DNA from 3 places in the uncultured Psychrobacillus sp. genome. Region 3 is predicted to be linked to each of the others. Evidence: predicted binding sites of a transcription regulator. Region 3 holds the regulator's gene; each other region holds the start of a gene.
What was found. The regulator Rex, encoded in region 3, represses fermentation and respiration genes when NADH is low (regulators of the CRP and FNR family bind a similar motif). The targets are predictions, from matches to a motif close to TTGTGAAATATTTCACAA.

Region 1 (7,820 bases), on a different contig from region 3:
CTGATGGACCAGTACTTAACAAATGGAGGGCGCTCCATTCCAGTTTATTTATTGCTAAGTCAGGACGGAGAAGTAATTTCTAAATGGGGTCCTCGTGCTGAAATGGTCCAAAAATTTGTGATGGAAGGAAGAGCCAAGTTTCCTGATAAGGAAGATCCGGCATTCGAAGACATCCAAAAGAAATTTTATGAGCAAATGACACAGGAATTTATAGCAAACAAAGAGTTTCACTTGGCAGTTTACGAAGAAATCCGCAGTAGCTGGCTGCCTATTCTTCAAAAATAAGCGAACCGCATATTTAAGGGAGTCGGCTTTAGTCGGCTCTTTCATATGTTAGGAACTTTTTGTGAGGAAATAGAGTCTTTATAATGAAGAAATTGTAAAGTAGAAAGGAAATCCGTATGAAGCGTGCAAGAATTATCTACAATCCTACCTCAGGGAGAGAATTATTTAAGAAACATCTTCCAGAAGTTTTGGAGGCTTTAGAAATAGCTGGATATGAGACGTCCTGCCATGCAACGACTGGTGAAGGAGATGCAATTAGTGCAGCAAAAAAAGCGGTAGAAAATAATTTTGATATAATTATTGCCGCTGGGGGAGACGGAACACTGAACGAGGTTGTTGCTGGTGTAAGTGAATTTGAAAATCGCCCAAAAATTGGTCTCATTCCAATGGGAACGACAAATGATTTTGCTCGAGCAGTTCATATTCCTCGGGATATTAAACGCGCAGTAGATATTATCGTACAGGGTGATACTATTCCAGTGGACGTTGGTCAAGTAAACGACCGTTATTTTATTAACATTGCTGGCGGAGGAAGAATTACAGAGCTTACTTATGAGGTTCCTAGTAAATTAAAGACAATGCTTGGACAACTAGCCTATTACTTAAAAGGAATTGAAATGCTTCCATCGATTAATGCCACGAAGGTTCGAATTGAATATGATGGGGAAGTATTCGAAGATGAAGCGATGATGTTCCTTGTGGGTCTAACCAACTCTGTAGGCGGCTTCGAGAAGCTTGCTCCAAATTCAAGTATTAATGACGGGAACTTCTCGTTGCTTATCTTAAAGAAAGTAAATATTGCAGAGTTTATAAGACTTGCCACTTTAGCTATTCGTGGAGAACATTTAGAAGATCCTCATGTCATTTATAAAAAAGCCCAGCACATTAAAGTGACCTCTGAAGATAAGGTTCTCTTAAATCTGGATGGAGAGTATGGGGGAACTATTCCTGCCACTTTCCAAAACCTATATAGACATATAGATGTCTTTGTTCCAATCGATGAGATTCGTGAGCAAGATAGACCATAAAATGAAGCGGTTTTGACAAAACTCTCCTCAACATAATAAGGCCTCGGAAATTTTACGATTTAGTAAAGTTTTTGGGGCTTTTATTCTAATTATCTGTAGTGTTCTTCGTAACTGCGTACGCTTTTTCAGGAGCACTTCTCCATATCTCTTCCTATAATCCTGCGGTGCTTTCGGAGGTGCTGGTCTCCTAGGAGAGTTGCCATCTCCATAAGCTAGCTTTATAAAGTAGTGAAAACGTGAAATCCAACTGCTGATTTCACGTTTTTTATTTACAGCTATGCTAAAAAAGCCAGTTTAAGAAGGAACTATTCGATTGTACAAAAATGGAGAAAAATTATTCAGGGATTGGCTCTTTTATTTTTGGTGTCCTTCGTTATCTTTTATTTTGTTCGTTCGTATTGGATTGATATGCAAATAGAAAAAAGTAGGTTATAAACAGATCTATTTGGAAGAACGGTATCCTGGAGAATACCTCACGGTAGAACGGCTATGAATGCTTGTGGAGTACTTCTGAATTACAAAATGATTCTAATAACCTTATGCATTTAGAAGTTTTAGAAGACTAATCAGTGTTTATTATGAATGCGATTTTCTCTTATTGAAGTGAACATTAGTCTGTCTTATTTTCTTGTCTATTGCAAAAAGATTTTTATTTTTTGACTTTCCTCTCTAAAAGGTTATGAATCCAATAATATTGGGAATAATTTAATAATAAATCTGGGCAACATAAAGGAGGAATGGTTAGTGTATAAGAGACAAGAGAGATACTTAATGTGGCTCGCCTTTGTAGTGGCAGGTATTATGATACTATCTATTGCTGGAAGAATTTTTGGAGGGTGAGGAGAGTCAAGTATGGGAAATGCTGATTCAGTTTTCTATAGTCGTGTCTTAACGGAGTTAACCTTATCTTTTCATATTATTTATGCGACAATCGGTGTTGGAGTTCCACTAATGATTATGATTGCTCAGTGGGTTGGTATAAAAAAGAATGATGAACATTACATATTACTAGCAAGGCGCTGGGCAAGGGGATTTGTTATTACGGTTGCCGTCGGTGTAGTAACTGGAACAGCAATTGGAATGCAGCTTTCCTTATTATGGCCGAATTTTATGGAGTTAGCCGGCAATGTGATTGCCCTACCCTTGTTTATGGAGACCTTTGCTTTCTTCTTTGAGGCTATTTTTCTTGGAATTTATCTTTACACTTGGGATCGTTTTGAAAATCAGAAGAAGCATTTATTATTGCTTATACCAGTTGCAGTAGGGGCTTCCTTTTCCGCAGTGTTTATCACGATCGTAAATTCTTTTATGAATTCACCGCAAGGATTTGACATGGTAAATGGGCAAATGGTGAACATTAATCCAATCCTAGCAATGTTTAACCCTGCGATGCCTACGAAGGTAGCCCATGTAGTGGTAACCGCATATATGACATCTGCTTTTGTACTGGCTTCCATTGCAGCCTTCCGTTTGTTAAAGGGTTCTAATCATGTTTATCATAAAAAAGCTTTGTATTTAACTGTAAAATTAGGATTAATCTTTTCAATTGCAACTGCTATTATAGGCGACTTTTCCGGAAAATATTTAGCGGAGTATCAGCCGGAAAAACTAGCAGCTGCCGAATGGCATTTTGAGACACAGGAAAATGCTGAACTTGTTTTGTTTGGAATATTAGATGATGGGGAAGTGAAATATGCTATTAAGGTACCTTATGCCTTGAGTATATTAGCTTACTCTAACCCAACTGCAGAGGTTATTGGATTGGATCAGTTCCCAGTGGATGAAAGACCTCCACTTTATATCCATTATCTTTTTAATATTATGGTAGTAATTGGGATGGGTCTGGCAGCTCTCTCCGCATTTTATTGGTTAGGTAAACGTTTAAAGTGGTCCTTTGTAGATTCTAGGTTGTTTCGATGGCTTCTCGTCTTAGGAGGACCTGCTGCTATTATTGCAATTGAGGCAGGTTGGTGGCTAGCGGAGGTAGGAAGGCAGCCTTGGATATTAAGAGGAATCATGAGGGTGGAGGATGCAGCAACAACAAGTGGGCAGGTAGATTTTATGTTAGTTCTGTTTGCTGGCCTTTACTTAGTTCTTGGAGTTGGAAGTGTTGTAGTACTTACTCGGATGTTCCGTAGAAATCCTGTTGAACAGGAGATAGAGGATAGAAAATCAGATAAAGGCGGTGATATTACATGAGTTTAGAGATTATTGGTCTCACCGTTCTATGGGCTTTTCTATTTGGCTATGTAATAGTAGGCTCCATTGATTTTGGTGCCGGCTTCTTTAATGCATATAGCTTAATAACTGGTAAACAACATATACTGAGCAATATTATTCAACGATACTTATCCCCAGTATGGGAGGTAACAAATGTATTTCTCGTATTTTTCTTCGTTGGTATTATTGGTTTCTTTCCTAAGACTGCCTACTATTATGGAACTACTCTTCTCGTACCTGTGGGCATAGCATTAATATTGCTTGGCATCAGAGGATCCTACTATGCCTTTGAAACGTATGGATCCAGAGGACACAAAGGGTATTCTTTTATGTATGGTTTATCTGGATTGTTACTACCGGCTTCATTATCTATCGTACTAACTATTTCAGAGGGTGGTTTCGTTGATATGATCAACGGATCACCAAGTTTAAATTATGATGCCTTGTTCACTAGTCCGTTAACTTGGTCTATTGTCGCCTTAAGCTTGACCTCTGTTTTGTATATTTCCGCAGTTTTTTTAACTTGGTATGCCAATAAGGCAGGGGACCCAAAAGCAACTCAACTGATGAGAAAGTACGCATTGATTTGGTCTTTTCCAACGATTATAACTGCAGGCGGAATAATGGTAGAATTACGCTCACACAATGTGGAGCATTATAATAATATGCTTGATATTTGGTGGACGTTTGGTTTGTCCTTCCTCCTGTTCTTAGGTACCGTTTGGTTACTGTGGAAAAAGAAAAAATATGGTCTAGCATTTGGACTTCTAGCAGGACAATTTTTAATCGCTTTTTTTGCTTATGGGTATTCTCATTTACCGTATTTACTTTATCCATACTTATCTATACACGATAGCTTTACAAATGAGGCCATGGCAATTTCATTAATCATTGCATTTGTTCTAGGGCTAGCCTTATTAATCCCCTCCTTATATTTGTTACTAAAGTTATTTCTATTCAACAAAGATTATGTTAAAGGGAAAAAGAAAAATCACGCTTAGGAGGAATGAACGTTATGATGGAATTCCTAATATTTTATGCTCCCTTCATCGTACTGATTGGCTCCATTATTATAGCCTTCTGGGTATCTACCATGGATGGACCAGTAAGAGATGAATAATTGTCCAGGACCTCAGGTTGGGGTCTTTTTTTCTGCTCATTTCCTTCCCAGGTGTTAAAATAAGCTTAGAGAGGTGGAGAAATAAATGAAGTATGACGTAATATTGTTCGACTTGGACGATACCTTATTCGATTTTGGAATGACCGAAAGAAATGCATTCCATCAGTTATTTTTAGAATATGGACTGCCAAACGGTTTGCAAGATTACTTAGGCAGCTACAAGACAATTAGTAAGGTTTTATGGGAAGAATTAGAACAGGGCGTTACAACGCTAGAGCTACTTAAAATAGAGAGATTCAAACGTTTATTTTTAGAACATAATCTAAAGTTAGATCTGGAAGCAGTAAGTCATAAGTACATAGAAAATCTAGGTAGGGAAATCCACTTAATATCTGGGGTTGAGGAAATGCTGGCTAGTCTGGCTGGCTGTCGTTTAGCTATATTAACAAATGGATTTCAAATTGCTCAGCATGCTAGGATCAAGGGTTCACCATTGAAGGATGTGTTTGAAGCTATCATCACCTCAGAAGAAGCTGGTTATCAAAAGCCACAGCCTGCTATATTTGAATATACATTTAAGAAATTAGGAATAACAGAAAAGTCTAAAGTATTGATGGTTGGTGATTCTCTTACTTCTGATATACAAGGCGGAAACCAATTTGGAATAGATACATGCTGGTTTAATCCAAACCAAAAGGAAAACACAACAACTATAATACCAACATATGAAATAGAGAATTGGAGTCAGCTCAATGGAATTGTGAATGGTCAATTAATAGAGAAATAAATTAGAAAAACTCCCATTTAGTTAAAATAATTTTTTAAAATCTTCCAAATAATGTATACAATATTTCCAGTATATGCGATAATAATCTTATAACAATATTATTGTTAAAGACATAACCTGGAGTTGACCATGTTTGTGATAGCACGTAACACAAATGGTGTTACAGAAGTGTTGAAAAACTCAAATAGCCAAATGGTAAAAGTATTTTATGATTATGAAGAGGCAGAACGGTTTGTAACTCGATTAAACAAAAGTGTATTACCTAATAAACACTGGTCTGTTATAGAGGATTCGTCTATATTAAAGTTAAATGAGTAAGGAATGATTCCTTACTTTTTTTGTGTCTAAAATTAGTTGGAAATTTTTATACATAAGCTACCTAATACTATTGGACGCCGTTATTTGATATAATAATATCCATTACACAAGAACGGAGATTTAACGTGAACACACCAGTAAATAAGAATGATCAGTTAACAGTTTATATAGAGGATTTGACACATGATGGGTCAGGAGTGGCAAAAGTCGATGGCTACCCGCTGTTTATCCACGGGGGTCTTCCTGATGAAAAAGCAGAGGTACGTGTTGTAAAAACATTAAAAAACTATGGCTTTGCTAAATTACTTCATATTGTAGAGCCTTCTCCTTTCCGTGTAGAAGCACCATGTCCAGTATTTTATGAGTGTGGTGGCTGTCAGCTTCAGCACATTAATTATGAGGGTCAGTTGAAATGGAAAGAAAATATGGTTCGAAATGTCATGCAAAGACTAGGTAAGATTGATGCACCGGTACTACCGGTAAAAGGAATGAAAAATCCTTGGGAATACCGCAACAAATCTCAAATTCCCTTTGGCTTAGTCGATGGAAAGGTGATTGCAGGGTTCTATCAGGCAAAATCTCACCGGATTGCTGACACTCCTACATGTCTTATTCAATCGGATGAAGCAGACCGATTGATGAGAGCATTTAAGGAAAATGCCTTAAAACTAGATTTAGTCCCTTACAATGAAGATACAAAAAAAGGTCAGTTACGCCACTTAGTAGTACGAAAAGGCCGAGCTACTGGTGAGGTAATGGTCGTCCTAGTGACGAGACATCCTAAGCTTTCCAAAATGGAAGCTATTATTGAGCTTATTAGAGAGGTAGAGCCAAAAGTGACCTCCATTATGCAAAACATAAACTCCAAAAATACAAATGTGATCTTTGGTGATCAAACTAACCTATTATGGGGGAAACCAACGATTGAGGATTTAATCGGAGATGTACGCTTCGAAATTTCCGCTAGGTCCTTCTATCAGGTGAATCCAGAGCAGACAGAAGTGTTATACCAACAGGCACTTGACTATGCCCAGCTTGAAGGTGACGAGACAGTTATCGATGCCTATTGTGGAATCGGTACGATTTCTTTATTCCTTGCTCAAAAAGCGAAGCAAGTACTTGGTGTTGAGATTGTTCCCCAAGCAATTGAGGATGCAAAAAGAAACGCGGAGTTGAACGGTTTTACGAACACGTTCTTTGAAGCAGGCCCAGCAGAGGAAGTCATTCCGCGATGGTACAAGGAAGGAAAAACAGCAGATGTATTAGTTGTTGACCCTCCAAGAAAAGGCTGCGACGAAGCATTGTTAACCACAATCATCGAGCAACGCCCGAAACGTGTTGTTTACGTTTCCTGTAACCCAGCAACTCTAGCGCGCGATCTTCGCATCTTAGAAGACGGTGGATATAAGACGCAGGAAATTCAGCCAGTTGATATGTTCCCGCAGACGACGCACTGTGAAGTTGTTACTTGGTTGGAGTTAGTGTAATAGTGAATTAAATAGCAGACGGGTTAGAGGTGTTGGTATCGCACCTTTAAACCGTCTGCTTTTACCATTATTTTATGAAAGAATTAGAAGTGCATATCGTTAGATACTAATACTTTTATTCATAGCCTTAAAAGTCAAATAAACTCTGTCATATTAAGGTTTTGAAGTAGTTACTAATAATAGTCACTATTTAGTAATGGTTATTTTAATTTCAGTAATTAAAAAATCCTACTGCTCTAAAAATATTAATATAGTATGTATTAATATTTATAAAAAATAGCAATAGAGCTAATCATTCTTTTGGATTAAAGGAAATATTTAGTCAGATGAAACTAGCCCTCTATTACGATCTACTAAAATCGAATGAAGTTAAACTTGAACCTATATCAGAATAATATTTTAGTGTTTATATTAAAAAAAGTTTTTAGTTACGCTACATATATAGAAAAGTGTTTAGTAATATTTTCGGAAATAGAAAATGTCTTAAACTAATTTGATTCTTATGTTGAAATATAAGTACATTCATCAAGAACTAATAGAGCTAAATTCACAGAGCGTACTTTTTTGCCAATATC
Region 2 (7,820 bases), on a different contig from region 3:
ACAATGTAAGCTTGTACCGGTAAGGTTTGATCCGATGGATTCTTGCGATGGCTCTCGCAGAGTTACTAGAGCTAAATTATTTGTTGAAGGATTTATTAGAAAGGACATCGAATACGCAACTGATGATTGTAACGGTGTAATTTACGATCGTATTGCTTCCGTACCTTTCACAGGCTTTGCTGACTTAAATGGGTCTGATTTTATTCTATATCCTATCATTACTAAATCTTCTGAAAGTCAATCCCGTTTCATTAATCCGAAAAACAGTGAAATGCCTCGTTTAGATAAGTATTTCTTTGAAAACAGTACTTTCTATAATGAGCAGCCTTATTGTGAATTGGTGAGAGCTGAGTTTTTCGAGCTTGACTACTCTCCGTGCTTAGTGGATATGCGCGATACTTTTGATACGCTTACAGAGAAAATGGTAGTAGACCTAACTTTAAAAGTACTACAAATTAGACAAGTAAGAGTACGGTCAGAGGGGTAAAAATTTAAATAATAGACAAAGCCCTATTTGGGTGGGCGTGTGCTTAAATATGTATAATGATATATACATTTTTAAAAGGGAGTGCTCTAAAAGTCAGAAGTTTGGCTTTTACGGGTAGTCCCTCTAACGCCTTGTCCATACATAGAAACTGCTAAAGTTTGTAAACGACGAGACGATCAACAAGTGCAAGATTATAAAAACAAAAAGAGAGACTGTTTATATGAACAGTCTCTCTTCCTTCGTATATATTTAAAAGAATTATAGTTACCAGAATTTATAACCTTTTGAACCTGGAGGAGCATTTTGAATCATATCAAACACCGGAACCGTATAAGCAAATAAAATTAAGAAAATACAAATCGTTAACCATATTTTCCAGTTTTCGAGTGCCATCGGTGTTTTTTCTGCATTTTCGGATACTTCTCCAATTGGAAATTCTGTATCACCTTTAGGAGCAAACCATACTAATTGAGCTACTATATATAAGACTAAGATGATACCGATGAATAAAATTGTACCGCCAACTGCTTGTGCGATTTGGTAGGGAACCCACTCGGCTGCCTGGGCAGATTCACCATAGGTTGAGAAATCTGATCGGCGGGGGGCTCCCAATAATCCAGCAATATGCATTGCCCCAGACATGATGGACATACCTACTGCCCAAACAATACCTTGTATAATAGCTAGCTTATTCATTTGTTTAGTCAACACTCTACCAGTAAGGTGGGGGATTAACCAATAGGCTGCTCCAAAGAATGTTAAAACGACAGTTGTTGCCAAAGTAAGATGGAAATGACCTGTAACCCAGATAGTATTATGTACTACTTGGTTCATTTGGTTAGATGCATTGATAATACCACCAGCCCCAGCAGGGATGAAGGCAGCCATTCCGATAAATGGTACTAGGAATCGCGCATCCTTCCAAGGTAGCTTTTTAAACCAGCCAAATACGCCTTTTCCTCCAAGCTGTCTTCCACGAATCTCAAATGAAGCAAACATAGAGAAAGCAGTCAGAAGGGAAGGTATAACTACCATCATTGTTAAAACAACTTGCAAGTACTTCCAAAATGAATCAATACCTGGCTCTGTCAATTGATGATGGAATCCAACTGGGATAGAGAAGATTAAGAAAAGCATAAAGGATAATCTTGCTAGTGCGTCCGAATAAATTTTACCTCCAATAATTTTCGGGATGATCACATACCAAACCATATACGCTGGTAATAACCAGAAGTATACTAATGGGTGACCGAAATACCAGAAAAGTGTACGAGAGAGTAAAACATCGATTTTATCTACCCAGCCTAAAGACCAGGGGATTAATTGGAATACTACCTCAACTGCTACACCAAGTGAACAAATAATCCACATAGTTAAATTTACAATAACCATAAAAGTTAATAATGGGCTAGGTTGCTTTGGATTTGCTTTACGCCATTCGATATATTTCATGATCAAGCCAGCTCCGCCAATCCATGAGCCTACTACAACTAATGCCATCCCAACATAGAAAATCCAATGCGCTTGAAGTGGTGCATAAAAAGTATACAACACAGATGCTTCGTTTAATAAAACCATTACTGCAGCAGCAGTAGTGCCGGTTGTCATTGTCCAAAAACCAATCCAACCTAGTGTTCTCTGTTTATCTGTTAATGTGCCGGAAGTACGGCTAACAGCAGCAATTTGAAAACCAAATATAAAGTAAGTAGTTAAAATAAGTCCTAATAAAACACCATGAACAGTTAATAATTGATAGTAACCTATACCCCAAGGAAGGGTGAATTGCCCAGAACGTACAAGGGTTTGTAAGAGTCCGCAAAGTCCTCCTATTAATAGTGCAATAAAAGCTACATGAATATGAGCCATTGCAAGCTTGCCATCACGACGGTCAACTTTCACAAAGCTTTGGGCTTTTTCTGTTATTGTTGCCATGTTACTCAACCACCTTTAACTTCGATGTCATAGACGTGTGTCCTACACCGCAATATTCGTTACATAAAACTAAATACTCTCCAGCTTTATCTACAGTTGTTACATATTCTGAAACGTAACCTGGTTCAAGCATCATATTAATATTTGTATCTACTATCTGAAAGCCATGTATAACGTCTTTCGTTGTTGCTATAAATTTAACCGTAGAACCTAGTGGAACTTCAAATTCTTGTGGGTTATAAAAGAATGCGGATGCAACTACTACTATCTCATAATCCCATTCTTTACCTTCTACTTTGTGAACTCCTGGGTTATTGAATGGAGCAATCTCGTCTACTCGCTCAGGATCAATATATACTTTTGCACTTGGTGGATGTGAACCATAGTGGAAGGCGCTAAAACCAACTATTATTAAAAATAAAACTAGTGAACTAACACCAAATGTTATCCACCATTTTTCATACTTGTGAATATGCATAACCTTTAACCTCCATTAGTTTAAAATCTGTCAATAAATAAATAGAATGCGAAAAACCAAGTGACTAATATAAATAAACCGACAACGCTAACTGATATGAGCGTCCCTTTTAGTTCTGGTTCTTTATTTTGTTTTTTGGACATCTGTCTTACACCTCCAAAACTTTCCTTCTTTTTCTATAGGTACATCATAAATTTAAAAAAACAAAGTTGATGTGATATTTATCACACATACAAAGGTTATATGTGAAGATACTGTGAAATAATTTGAAAGTAACAAAAAAGTAAATAGGAATTGTGATAAAAGTTATATATTAATTTTTAGTGGGGAAATATAAGTGTATGGAAGGATTAACGCATTTTTATGTTGGCTTTGTTAAAGAGTAAGGTTAATTTTATGAAGCAAAGCAAACTTTAAATCAGAGAGTAGAATTGATTTCCGCCCCAGCCGGACGCTTTCCTCGGGGTGAGCGATAAGCCATCACCCATCGCTTACGCGCGTGGTTGTGATGTCTTATCTGTCTCACTCATCCCGTAGGAGTCGCCGTCTGGAGCTACAATCATTAAATGGGAACAGCTTTAGCATCTATAAATCGAAACAATTTACTCGCATAAACAAAATGTTCCTTTTTTAATGTTTACATTCACTATTAAAAAGAATTGTTAGTCAAAATCAACCAATAACTTTAACAAAGTTTTTACTTTTTAATTTCTGTTTTCATGAAAGTCATCATGTATAAATCAATCTTTTTTTACCAAGCTAGTTAAAAAGGAGAGATGACTTATGAAACAGCTAAAATATGTTCTTATTGGCGTAATCTTTTTTACAGCTAGCTATATGTTCTTAACTCAAGAGCAAACTACTCAAGCGTTCTCCGAGCAAACTGTTCAGCGTGGAGCATACGGAGACGATGTAATTGAATTACAAGCCAGATTACAATACATAGGCTATTACACCGGGGAAATTGACGGTAAATTTGGTTATGGCACGTATTGGGCTCTTCGAAACTTCCAAGAAGCATTTGGTTTACCAGTGGATGGTCTTTTAGGACAAGGTACTAAGGACAAGCTAGTGAAGGCTACAAAGTTTGACAAAGAATATGTACATGATCAAATCAATAAGGGTAATCGTTTCTCAGTACATGGAAATACAAACCAGAACCAACAAGCAAATAATAAAAAACCTGAAAGTACAAATATGCAACTACCACCGAAGTATAGTGAAAAAGATTTAAAGCTGATTGCTAACGCAGTTTATGGAGAATCACGAGGGGAGCCGTATGAAGGGCAAGTAGCCGTTGCAGCGGTAATCCTTAATCGAGTAGAACACCCGGACTTTCCAAATACTATTAGTGAAGTAATCTTCCAACCTTTAGCATTCACTGCAGTAGCTGATGGACAAATTTGGCTAGAACCGAACGAGCGAGCTAAAGAAGCAGTACTAGACGCATTAAATGGATGGGATCCTTCAGAAAATGCAATTTACTATTTCAATCCTGAAACTGCTACTAGTAAGTGGATCTGGTCAAGACCACATATCAAAAAAATTGGACAGCATATTTTTTGCTCATAAGGAGACCATATGAAAAAATTTGGATGGGTAATCGCTATAGCTGCTCTTGCCGTATTTGTTGTTTATCATTTTTCAGTACAAGAACAAAACACCAACCTTAAAAATGCTTTAGCAAGTCAATATTCGAATGAATTAAATTCTGCCTCCGAAAAACTGACTGAATTAAGTGATTCCATTGATGAAACATTAATATTTAAAGATAAAGAGTCATTAGATCGTCCGCTGGAAGATGTATGGAGACTGTCTTCAGATATTCGAGCATCTATTTCAGGGCTACCTATAGATCAGGAAACTTCCTCAAGCTGGTTGAACTATTTAACGAGAATAGGTAATGGAGCTACTCAAGTTAGAACAGGAAAAGTACCAATCGAAGAGTGGCAAGGGAATATGGTAAGTGCACGTGAAAATTTAAGAAGCTTAGCCGATCAATGGGCATTCACAAATAGAAACGATGGAAACAAAGATTACATTGTTAATTCCTTTGTACAAAATAAAGTTAATAAAGAAAACGAAAAGAATTGGAAATCCCTTGGAGCATCTGTAAAAGCATATACGGAAAGTGATTTTCCAATGACAGCAAGTGAAACCGATCAACAGAAGAAAAAAGATTTACAACATATTTCGGATAAACCTGTAAGCGTAGAGGATGTAAAAGAAAAGTTTGCAAAGATTTTTCCAGAACTAGCGGATGCCAAAATTTATGTTACAGAAAGTGGAAAGGATGCTCCATATCCCTTCTACCATATTGAATTTCATAAAGACATTCGTATTGGTTACGCCGATTTTACAAAAAAGGGAGGCCATTTATTATCCTTTCTAATGGAAAGACCTTTTGATAAAAATGCTATTGATACGGAAAGCATGAAGAAAAGTGCTTTGGATTATATGAAAAAGTTAGGGTATACAGATACGGAGCTTATAGAATTCCGTGAAAACCACATTGGGTGGCATTTAGCGTTTGCTCGGAAGGACGCAGAAAATGATGCAATCGTTTATGCAGATGGATTACAATTAAAAATTGCAAAAGATAACGGAGAATTACTAGGCCTAAATGCAATGGAGTATATTCAAGAGGAAAAAATAGCCAAACAAAAAGTAATTCCTTTAGATTATAAAACCATATTCGCTGATAATTTAAAAATAGAAGAAGCAAAAATGGCTTACGTTGAAAATGATCAATTACAGCAGCGTCTAGCATATGAGTTACTAACTCGAAGTGAAGACATTGGAACATATAGAGTGTATATTGATACAGAATCACATGAGATTCTGCATTCAGAAAAATTACCTTAAAATAATATATAGAATTCTCCCTCTTTAAATGTCATAATGAAATTAATATGACATTTAAGAGGGTAAAAATTATGCAAATTAAACTAGGGACAAATTTAATACTTGAGCCAACTTTCACAGAGAAGGCTGAGAAATATCGTTGTAAAGTAGTAGATATGGATGATCATTTTATATATGTAGATTATCCTATAGATACAATTACCAACAAAACCGTTGTCATGATGGAAGGTACTCAATTACGTGCCACGTTTATAGAAGAAACGAAATCTGTCTTTGCTTTTCCAACAGAAGTGTTAGGAAGAAAGTTAGGACAAATTCCAATGATAAGACTGTCTTATCCAGACACGGAAGACTTTATGAAAATACAGCGTCGTAATTTTGTAAGAGTTGTATCACCAATTGATATTGCGATTCAATTTGGAGATGAAAAATATCAATCGGTAACAGATGACATAAGTGCGGGTGGGGTAGCCATCATTCTAAATGAGGAAGTGAAATTTAGTGGTGGAGATGAGGTATCTTTAATTATTCCATTATCTTTTAATAATGGAGAAATGAGATATGTATTTACTACTGCTTTAGTCATACGCATCTGGGAGAGAGAATCGTTAAAAATTGCGTCTTTACAATTTACGAATACAGATGATTTAGACAGGCAACAAATCGTTCGTTTTTGCTTTGAAAGACAGTTGCTTATGCGAAAAAAAGGACTAAGTTAAAAGTCTGTATTTACAGGCTTTTTTTTTTCGTATTATTCTGTGATAAAATATAGGCGAATAGAGTGGAGGATAAAATGATGAAACAAATTCAAATAGCAATTGACGGTCCAGCAGCAGCGGGTAAAAGCACAATAGCGAAGCAGACGGCTGAATTATTAGGTTATACATATGTGGATACAGGAGCAATGTACCGAGCAATTACGTATAAAGCACTTCAACTTAACATAAATTTGCAAGATGGAAGCAAACTAACTGAGCTTCTAAAAGATACCTCTATTGAGCTTAAGCCATCTTCTAAAGGACAACTTGTGTTCTTAGATAACGTGGAAGTAACGGACCAAATACGTTCAAAAGAAGTCACTTCGAACGTATCAGTTGTAGCAGCACATGCTGATTTAAGAGAAGAAATGGTGAAAAGACAGATTGAGATGGGTAAATCTGGCGGAGTGGTAATGGATGGACGAGATATTGGAACACACGTCCTTACAAATGCTGAACTTAAAATATTTATGTCTGCAAGTGTTGAAGAAAGAGCAAACAGAAGATTTCTAGAAAACGAAAAAAGAGGAATTCATACAAGCTTAGAAGAATTAATTCATGATATAGCATTAAGAGATAAACTGGATAGCGAGAGAGAAGCATCTCCTCTCATCAAAGCAAAAGACGCTATTTTCATTGATACCACATCTCTTACGATTCATGAAGTTTCTAATAAGATTATGCAGTTGGCAAAAGAAAGGATGGTTTAATTGGAACTGTATTCCTTTGCGAAAACAATTGTTTTTGCAGCGTTAAAACCAATATATAGATTTGAAGTAATAGGAGCTGAAAATTTCCCAAAAGAGGGAGGGATTTTACTATGCTCAAACCATATAGAAAATTTAGATCCTCCTGTCGTTGGGATTAACGCACCACGACCTGTTAACTTCATGGCAAAGGAAGAGCTTTTTAGAATACCTGTATTAAAAAGTTTACTACCGGGCGTAAGAGCATTCCCAGTAAAAAGAGGAATGAGCGACCGTGATGCGCTTCGAAAAGCGTTAAAGCTTTTAAAAGAAGGAGAGGTTGTAGGTCTTTTTCCAGAAGGAACAAGAAGTAAGGATGGAAAGCTTGGAAAAGGTTTTAGTGGTGCTGGTTTTTTTGCCCTTAGAGGAAATGCAAACGTAGTGCCATGTGCAATTATTGGGCCATATAAACCTTTTAGACGTTTAAAAATAGTTTTTGGAGAAGTTATAGATATGGAGCCGTACAGAGAAAGAAGAGCTTCTGCAGATGAAGTTACAGAAGTTATTATGGAACACATCGGTAAAATACTAGACCAATATAAAACGAAATGATT
Region 3 (7,820 bases):
TGTTCCCTCATACATATAGAACTCAGTTCCATTGAAGTACATCTCTGTTTCCATCGACTCGTCCATTGATCCGTCTTCTGTTTTCATAGAAGTTGTTCCTTTTTGGTGCATTTGCATTGGTTCAATAACTACATCCATATCCATGTCAGCCTTAAGCTCTACGTTTGCTTCTTCACTTGGTATATTCATTTTTTGGTGTAGATTCACTTTAGCAGAAACACTTTTCAGTTCCTCAGATACTTCCATTGACTTGTTATATACTTCTTCCAAAGTCATATCAGTAGTTTCTTTTACTTCCTTATTAGCCGGCGTAGCAGTGTCGTTACAAGCAGCTAATGCAAAAGTCATCGTAGTAGCCGCTAATAGCATTTTCCATTTCTTCATGTTAGTCCCATCCCTTCTTTGTTTCACACTTAACATACGAACAAATTATTGAAAGGTTTCACTTTTTTTACAAATTAACGAATACCACGCATGTATTTTTGGATGACCGGTGTCATTAGATAAAGAATTACCCCTAACCCTATTGCAATTGCACCTATTACTCCAAAGTACATAATTTCTGTTTCTGGCTTGTACAATTTTACAACCTGCGCATTAATTGCTTGTGCAGAGGCATTTGTCATAAACCATAAACTCATCGTTTGTGCAGCAAAAGCAGCTGGAGCTAGCTTTGTAGTTGCAGACAAACCAACTGGTGAAAGAAGCAACTCACCAAGTACTACTAAGAAAAAGCTTAGAACAAGCCACATAGGATTAGCTAACGTATCAGTACCATTAAAGTAAGCAGGGAAAATCATTACGACAAAGGACAGACCCGCAAAGAATAACCCATATGCAAATTTACGAGGGGTTGACGGTTGTCTATTCCCAAGTTTCACCCATAGCCACGCAAAGACTGGAGCAAGGGCGATGATAAATAATGGATTCAACGATTGGAACCACGCAGGTGAAATTTCAAATGACCCAAGAGTTAGATCTACACGCTCATCTGCATATTGAGCTAAAATGTTAGAACCTTGTTCTTGAATTGCCCAGAACATCATAGCTGCTACGAAAAGTGGAATGTAAGCAAGTAAACGAGACTTTTCATCTTCCGTTGACTTATCACTTCTATACATAATAATGAAGTATAGAGTTGGGATTAAAATACCAAGTATGGAGATAGTCATAGTGAAAACGTTAATCGTCATAATACCAGCTTGAATCAGATAATAACCAAGTGCAACAATAATTACTACAGCTATTGCTAATCTCGTAAAGAATTTTTTCTTTCCTTCTTTAGTAAGCGGATTTGGTACATAAGATCCTGCCAAGCCTAAATATTTTTTCTTAGTTAGTAAAAAGACTACTAATCCGATTGCCATACCTACAGCTGCCAAACCAAATCCTAAATGGAAGTTATACTCTAAGCCGATTGTCCCAACAATTAATGGTGCAATGAAAGCTCCCATATTAATACCCATATAGAAAATACTGAAACCTGAATCTCTACGAGCATCCTCAGCGGAATATAAATCACCGACAATAGTAGAAATATTAGACTTTAATAAACCAGTACCAATAATGATAAATGCCATGGATATGAATAAGGTAGTTAAACCACCTGGGAATGCCAGTACAATATGACCGATCATAATTAATACTCCGCCATAGAACACTGTTCTAGTAGTACCGAATAGTCTATCGGCTATCCAACCACCAATAATCCCAGACATATAAACTAAGGAACCATAAACAGCCATAATAGAGTTAGCTGTTGATCGTTCTAGCCCTAAACCGCCTTGAGTCACTTCGTAATACATATAATAGATTAAAATTGCGCGCATACCGTAGTATGAAAAACGCTCCCAAAACTCCGTAAAGAACAAAGATAGAAGCCCTTTCGGCTGTCCAAAAAATCCTGTTTGCGGTACGGATTTTACTATTTCTTCTTTCGATAACATCTAATTACGCCTCATTTCTACAAAATAATAATTAAAATATTTCCTATTCTTTCAAAAAAGAAACATTATAATATTTCGACAACTGAAATTATTCGTTATAATAGTCGTTATGATAATGAAAAGGGGATACGAAATGCTCAAGAAATTTTTTTCATTTTACAAACCACATAAACGATTATTTATTATTGATTTTAGCAGTGCCGTTTTTGTTGCAATTTTAGAACTAGCATTCCCAGTAGCTGTGCAATGGTTTATCGATGACCTTCTGCCCTCAGGAAATTGGGAGACAATCGTTCGTGTAGGTATAGTTCTCTTATTCGTCTATATTATTAGTACTGTACTCCAATATATCGTGAGCTACTTGGGGCACAAGTTAGGTATTAACATTGAGACAGATATGAGACAAAAACTATTTAACCATGTCCAACGACAATCATTTCGTTTTTTTGATAACACGAAAACGGGCCACATTATGAGTAGAATCACAAATGACCTGTTTGATATCGGAGAACTAGCACATCATGGACCCGAGGACCTATTTATTGCCATAATGACTATTATAGGTACCTTCACTATTATGTTCAACATTAATCCCGAGTTGGCTATTATTGCTATTATAATGGTTCCATTTTTATCTATTGTAGCAACCTATGGGAATATCATGATGAATAAAGCTTGGAAAAATATGTACGGGAAAATCGCTGACGTCAATGCAAGAGTAGAAGACAGCGTTTCCGGAGTACGAGTTGTCCAATCCTTTACAAATGAAAATTTTGAAATTTCAAGATTCAAGGAAGATAATTCACAATTCCGAATAGCGAAACTAAAAGCTTACAAAGTCATGGCAGGTACTCATTCTACCATCTATATGATGACAAGGCTAGTAACTTTAGTTGTCCTGGTAGTAGGAGCATGGTTCTCTTTTCAAAACTACATAACTTATGGAGAGCTAGTAAGTTTTATTTTATATGTAAATGTACTAATTAAGCCAGTGGATAAAATTACCGCTTTATTGGAATTATATCCAAAAGGAATGGCTGGATTTAAGCGCTTCTTAGAATTAGTGGAGCAAGAGCCTGAAATCGAAGATAAACCGAATGCAATTCAAGTAAATCATTTAAACGGTAATATTTCCTTTAGTCATGTTAGCTTCCAATACGATGAGCACAAAACTGTGTTAAAGGATATTAACCTTTCCATACGTGCTGGTGAAACAGTAGCGTTTGTTGGCCCTTCCGGGGCAGGTAAAACAACCATTTGTTCCTTAATACCTCGTTTTTACGATGTTAGTGACGGGGCAATTTCTGTTGATGGGATCAATATACAAGATTTATCGCTTCAATCACTCCGTTCACAAATCGGAATAGTCCAACAGGATGTATTTTTGTTTACCGGCACCATTCGAGAAAATATTGCTTATGGAAAAAAGGATGCTACGGAAGAGGAAATTCGTAGCGCAGCTAAGAAAGCACATTTAGAAAGCTTAATCGCTTCCTTACCAGCTGGGTATGATACACAAATAGGAGAGCGTGGACTAAAATTGTCAGGTGGACAAAAACAAAGACTGGCAATAGCTCGAATGTTTTTAAAGAATCCGCCTATTCTCATTTTGGATGAGGCAACTTCTGCTCTCGATACAGAAACAGAAAAAATTATCCAGCAATCACTAATGGAGTTGGCAGAGGATCGTACAACTCTTATAATTGCCCACCGCTTAGCGACAATTAGAGACGCGGACCGGGTAATTGTAGTAACTGAGGATGGAATTGCTGAAGATGGATCATATAACGAGCTTGTGGCTAAAGAAGGTATTTTTGCAAGACTTCATAACATACAGTTTCAACAAGTTTAAACTACAATATACTGAGCTAATTTGAAAAAACAGCATAAAAAAAGAAGAAGCTCCGAAAATTATTCGGAGCTTCTTCTTTTTATGGTTGATACACAAATTCTTCTAAACGATCATAATCTGATTTTTTTAATTCCACGTGTACTAGCGTTCCTTCTTCCTCATATGAGGTCGACTTAACCGTGGCTTTCTCATTCAGATATGAAACGATATCTCCTCGATCAAATGGAATTAGCAGATCGCACTGAACATAGTCAGAGAATATATATTTTTTTATAATATCTAGTAGTTCATCTAAACCTTTCCCATCTTTTGCAGATATCCAGATATTACTTCCTGCAACGTGTGGGTACATCATGTCTGCTAAATCGGATTTATTGTAAACAAAAATTGTTGGAACGTCCTTTACTCCTACTTCAAGTAGCGTTTCATTCGTCACATCCATCATATATCGGTGTTCATCATTAGAAACATCGACCACGTGTAATAGTAGATTAGCGTCCCTTGCTTCCTCAAGTGTTGATCGGAATGCCTTCACTAGATGATGGGGTAGTTTACTGACGAATCCTACTGTATCAGTTAATAGGAATTCCTTTTGGTCTGGTAGTTTAATTTGACGGACGGAAGTTTCCAATGTAGCAAATAGCATGTCTTTCTCAAATACTTGCTTCGATTGTTCTTGTCCAATCTTTTGAAGCAGTTGGTTCATAATCGTAGACTTTCCGGCGTTCGTATAGCCAACTAGAGAAACAACAGGTATATTATTTTTTTTACGTTGCTTTCTTTGCGTTTCCCTTTGATCCTTAACTAGTTCTAGCTCTCTCTTCAGCTTTGCTATTTGGTCTTCGATTTTACGACGATCCAGTTCTAGCTTTGTTTCCCCAGCACCACGGTTACTAACTCCTCCACCCGTACTACCACCCTGACGACCAAGGGAGGCTCGCAGACCGACAAGTCTCGGTAGCATATATTGAAGTTGTGCTAGTTCCACTTGCATTTGTGCCTCATTAGATTTTGCACGTCTTGCAAAAATGTCTAAAATTAGCATAGTACGATCTATTACCTTGCATTCTAAATCCCGCTCTAGGTTTCTTATTTGAGATGGAGAAAGTTCATCGTTAAATATAACGAGATTTGCATCTGTAGCATCGAAGAGATTTTTTATCTCCTCTACTTTACCTGTTCCTACATAATGAGAAGATGTCACTCGCTCTAAATTTTGAGTGATTTCACCAACAACCTCCACGTCTAAAGCTGCAGCTAAATTAATAAGCTCCTCTAATTCATATTCGAAATGCTCATCTTTTTGTAGCTTAACTGCAACTACAATCGCTCTTTCATCTAACTGTTCCATTATAAAATCCTCCTCTTAATCGAAACGATATACTCCTTGTTCGTAAATTATAGCTTCTTGGTTAGGGAGGCCTTTAATTTGCACACTAACAAGCCTTTCTTTAGTCCCTTGTTTCAGCTGTTTAAATATTAAATTTGTATTGGGTAAGAATAACGTTTGGTGATCGTAAGTAACATTCAGATAGCTAGTCCATTTCTCTATTACTTCCCTTGGATTTTCTACATGAAACTCACAGCTCTCAATGGTAAGTTGGAGATTACTATTGTTCACTGTTCCCTCCTTCTGAAGCAACTCATATCTTTCATCATCCGTTTCTTCCCATTCTATAAAAAATGGCGCAGGTAAGCTGTCACTAACTTCTTCTTTAATAAATAGCATTTTCCATTTACGTAAAGATCCAGCCGCTGTCTTTCTTTCAGCATACAATACTCCTGTTGTTTCTATACCTTTATTTTCTAAGTCTTTTCTAAGTACTTCCAAATCGTTTGCCCTAATGCAAATCGTTCCAAAACCTGGACCTTCTTTTAAATCATGGAGCATTAATTCTACTAAAGGGTGTACTACACGCCTAGCTACCTGTTCCTCTTCCATCGCTAACCATTCTACATAACTATTTTTCGTATAAAGAAGCGCATTATACGTCCCCCAGTTTAAATGCTGTCCACCAACCACGGCATGAATTCCTTGCTGTTGCCAATCTCCGGTCACTTCTGTAGGTTTTTTATTTACAAAATGAACAATATGGTCTAAAAACATACATTCACCTCTTATCTCAAAATTATCCTTTTATAAAATTAAGTATACAGGAAAACTGAAAAAAGCACCGATTATAACCTCGGTGCTTAAATCCTAAGTGTAAGCTCAGATCACAGCTAATACTAACTCTAGAGAACATGAACTGCGAGGAACTGCCTCCTCACTTTCCCCCATTTGCCTGTCGGGGCAGACATAGGCGGTTTCGCTTTTCTTGGTGTCTAACTACTCCGCCTTGCCCCTCGGGGTCAAATGGGTAAATACTCCGGTGGCTGAGGAGCTGCCTCCTCGCATTTCCCCATTTGCCTGTCGGGGCAGACATAGGCGGTTTCGCTTTTCTTGGTGTCTAGCTGCACCGCCTTGCCTGTCGGGGCAGTGACAGGCGCCTTCGCTTTTCTATATATCGTTTCGAATCATATAGATTAGTGTTTGAAGTTCTACGGAAAGGTCTATTGTATGTACGCGAATCTCTTCAGGGGTGCTGATTGGAACAGGAGTGAAATTTAAAATCCCCTTTACATCTGATCCAACTAGGAGGTTGGCCACCTCTTGGGCAGAACGGCTTGGAAGAGTGAAAATGACTAATTCAATTCCGTATTCCTTCAGTTTTTCTAGCATCACACTGGAATGAAAAACTGGGATATCGCTAATAATGGTTCCTTCGAGTGGTGCCTTCGTATCAAATGCGACTACTATTCTAGTATTATGATTTTTTTGGAAATTATATTTTACAAATGCTGTCCCTAAGCTACCAACACCTATCAATGCAACCTTCGCGGCTTCGTCTTGATCTAATGTTTTTCTGAAAAACTCTAGTAGATGGGGTACATCGTAGCCATAGCCTTTTTTACCTAATGCACCAAAATGAGAAAAGTCTCTCCGGATGGTTGCCGAGTCGATTTTCATCGCTTCACTTAGCTGTTGGGATGAAATACGTTTATGCTCTGCATTGTGAAAGCTTTGCAAAAATCTATAATATAAAGGAAGTCGTTTCATCGTCGCTTGAGGAATGCGAGGTACATCACGTTTCATAAGTATCCTCCTAATGTATAAGGCAAATTCATTTTTTCACGTTACCTTTCTTTCATTGTAAAGGGAGAACGTTGCAACGACAAGTCCTATCTATTACACTTAGGATAGAATTGAGGTGCAAATAATCGTGATCGTTTTACAAGTAAACCAAGTAACTAAATCCTTTAACGGGGAAGATATATTAACAAACGTAAAGCTAGAGGTTCAAGACCGTGACCGAGTTGCACTAGTCGGTCGTAACGGTGCTGGGAAATCTACCTTACTTAAAATAATTGCTGGAGAAATGTCCTATGATTCCGGTGACATTATCCTGCCAAAAAATATTAGACTAGGCTACTTAGAACAGCATGCCGGTTTAGAATCCAAGCTGACCATTTGGGAGGAAATGAAATCCATCTTCAGTCATTTAATAGACTCCGAAAAAGAATTACGTTCATTAGAAGCCCAAATGGCTGACCCTGCTGTCTATGAGGATTCAGAAGCCTACGCTAAAGTAGCTGCTACATATGACGAGTTACAGCTTGCATTTAACGAGGCTGGTGGCTATCGCTTTGAATCTGACATCCGCTCTATCTTACATGGGATGCAGTTTTTCCCGGACGACTATGACAAGCCTGTACAAGCCTTATCTGGCGGACAAAAAACGCGCCTAGCTTTAGCTAAAATGCTATTAAGTAAGCCCGATTTACTCATACTCGATGAGCCTACAAACCATTTGGATATCCAAACACTCAGCTTCTTAGAAAACTATTTGAAAAACTATAGTGGAGCCATTTTAATCGTATCCCATGACCGGTACTTCCTAGATCAGGTAGTAAATCTAGTGTACGAGGTTTCTCGCCATAATGTTACGAGATACGTTGGTAACTACAGTGCCTATTTAACG

Region 1: Q0371_RS07795 (cytochrome ubiquinol oxidase subunit I) is a predicted target of Rex. The motif match lies at 2,008-2,025, and genes of this name have one in related genera.
Region 2: Q0371_RS05935 (cytochrome c oxidase subunit 2A) is a predicted target of Rex. The motif match lies at 3,110-3,127, and genes of this name have one in related genera.

The regions. Positions count from the first base shown of each region.
Region 1 covers NZ_CALIED010000035.1:54,616-62,435, reverse strand. The annotation lists gene Q0371_RS07805 (thioredoxin family protein) at 1-285, shown strand, start outside; gene Q0371_RS07800 (diacylglycerol kinase) at 402-1,313, shown strand; gene Q0371_RS07795 (cytochrome ubiquinol oxidase subunit I) at 2,166-3,512, shown strand; gene Q0371_RS07790 (cytochrome d ubiquinol oxidase subunit II) at 3,509-4,534, shown strand; gene Q0371_RS07785 (YjjG family noncanonical pyrimidine nucleotidase) at 4,739-5,440, shown strand; gene Q0371_RS07780 (hypothetical protein) at 5,576-5,758, shown strand; gene rlmD (23S rRNA (uracil(1939)-C(5))-methyltransferase RlmD) at 5,884-7,245, shown strand.
Region 2 covers NZ_CALIED010000023.1:76,714-84,533, forward strand. The annotation lists gene Q0371_RS05920 (CsxC family protein) at 1-487, shown strand, start outside; gene Q0371_RS05925 (b(o/a)3-type cytochrome-c oxidase subunit 1) at 752-2,419, opposite strand; gene Q0371_RS05930 (cytochrome B5) at 2,421-2,897, opposite strand; gene Q0371_RS05935 (cytochrome c oxidase subunit 2A) at 2,918-3,040, opposite strand; gene sleB (spore cortex-lytic enzyme) at 3,735-4,469, shown strand; gene Q0371_RS05945 (PepSY1/2 domain-containing protein) at 4,479-5,762, shown strand; gene Q0371_RS05950 (flagellar brake domain-containing protein) at 5,834-6,481, shown strand; gene cmk ((d)CMP kinase) at 6,556-7,230, shown strand; gene Q0371_RS05960 (lysophospholipid acyltransferase family protein) at 7,231-7,818, shown strand.
Region 3 covers NZ_CALIED010000011.1:7,461-15,280, reverse strand. The annotation lists gene Q0371_RS02080 (DUF6612 family protein) at 1-384, opposite strand, end outside; gene Q0371_RS02075 (peptide MFS transporter) at 459-1,946, opposite strand; gene Q0371_RS02070 (ABC transporter ATP-binding protein) at 2,080-3,798, shown strand; gene hflX (GTPase HflX) at 3,878-5,149, opposite strand; gene Q0371_RS02060 (VOC family protein) at 5,165-5,905, opposite strand; gene Q0371_RS02055 (redox-sensing transcriptional repressor Rex) at 6,299-6,934, opposite strand; gene Q0371_RS02050 (ABC-F family ATP-binding cassette domain-containing protein) at 7,062-7,820, shown strand, end outside.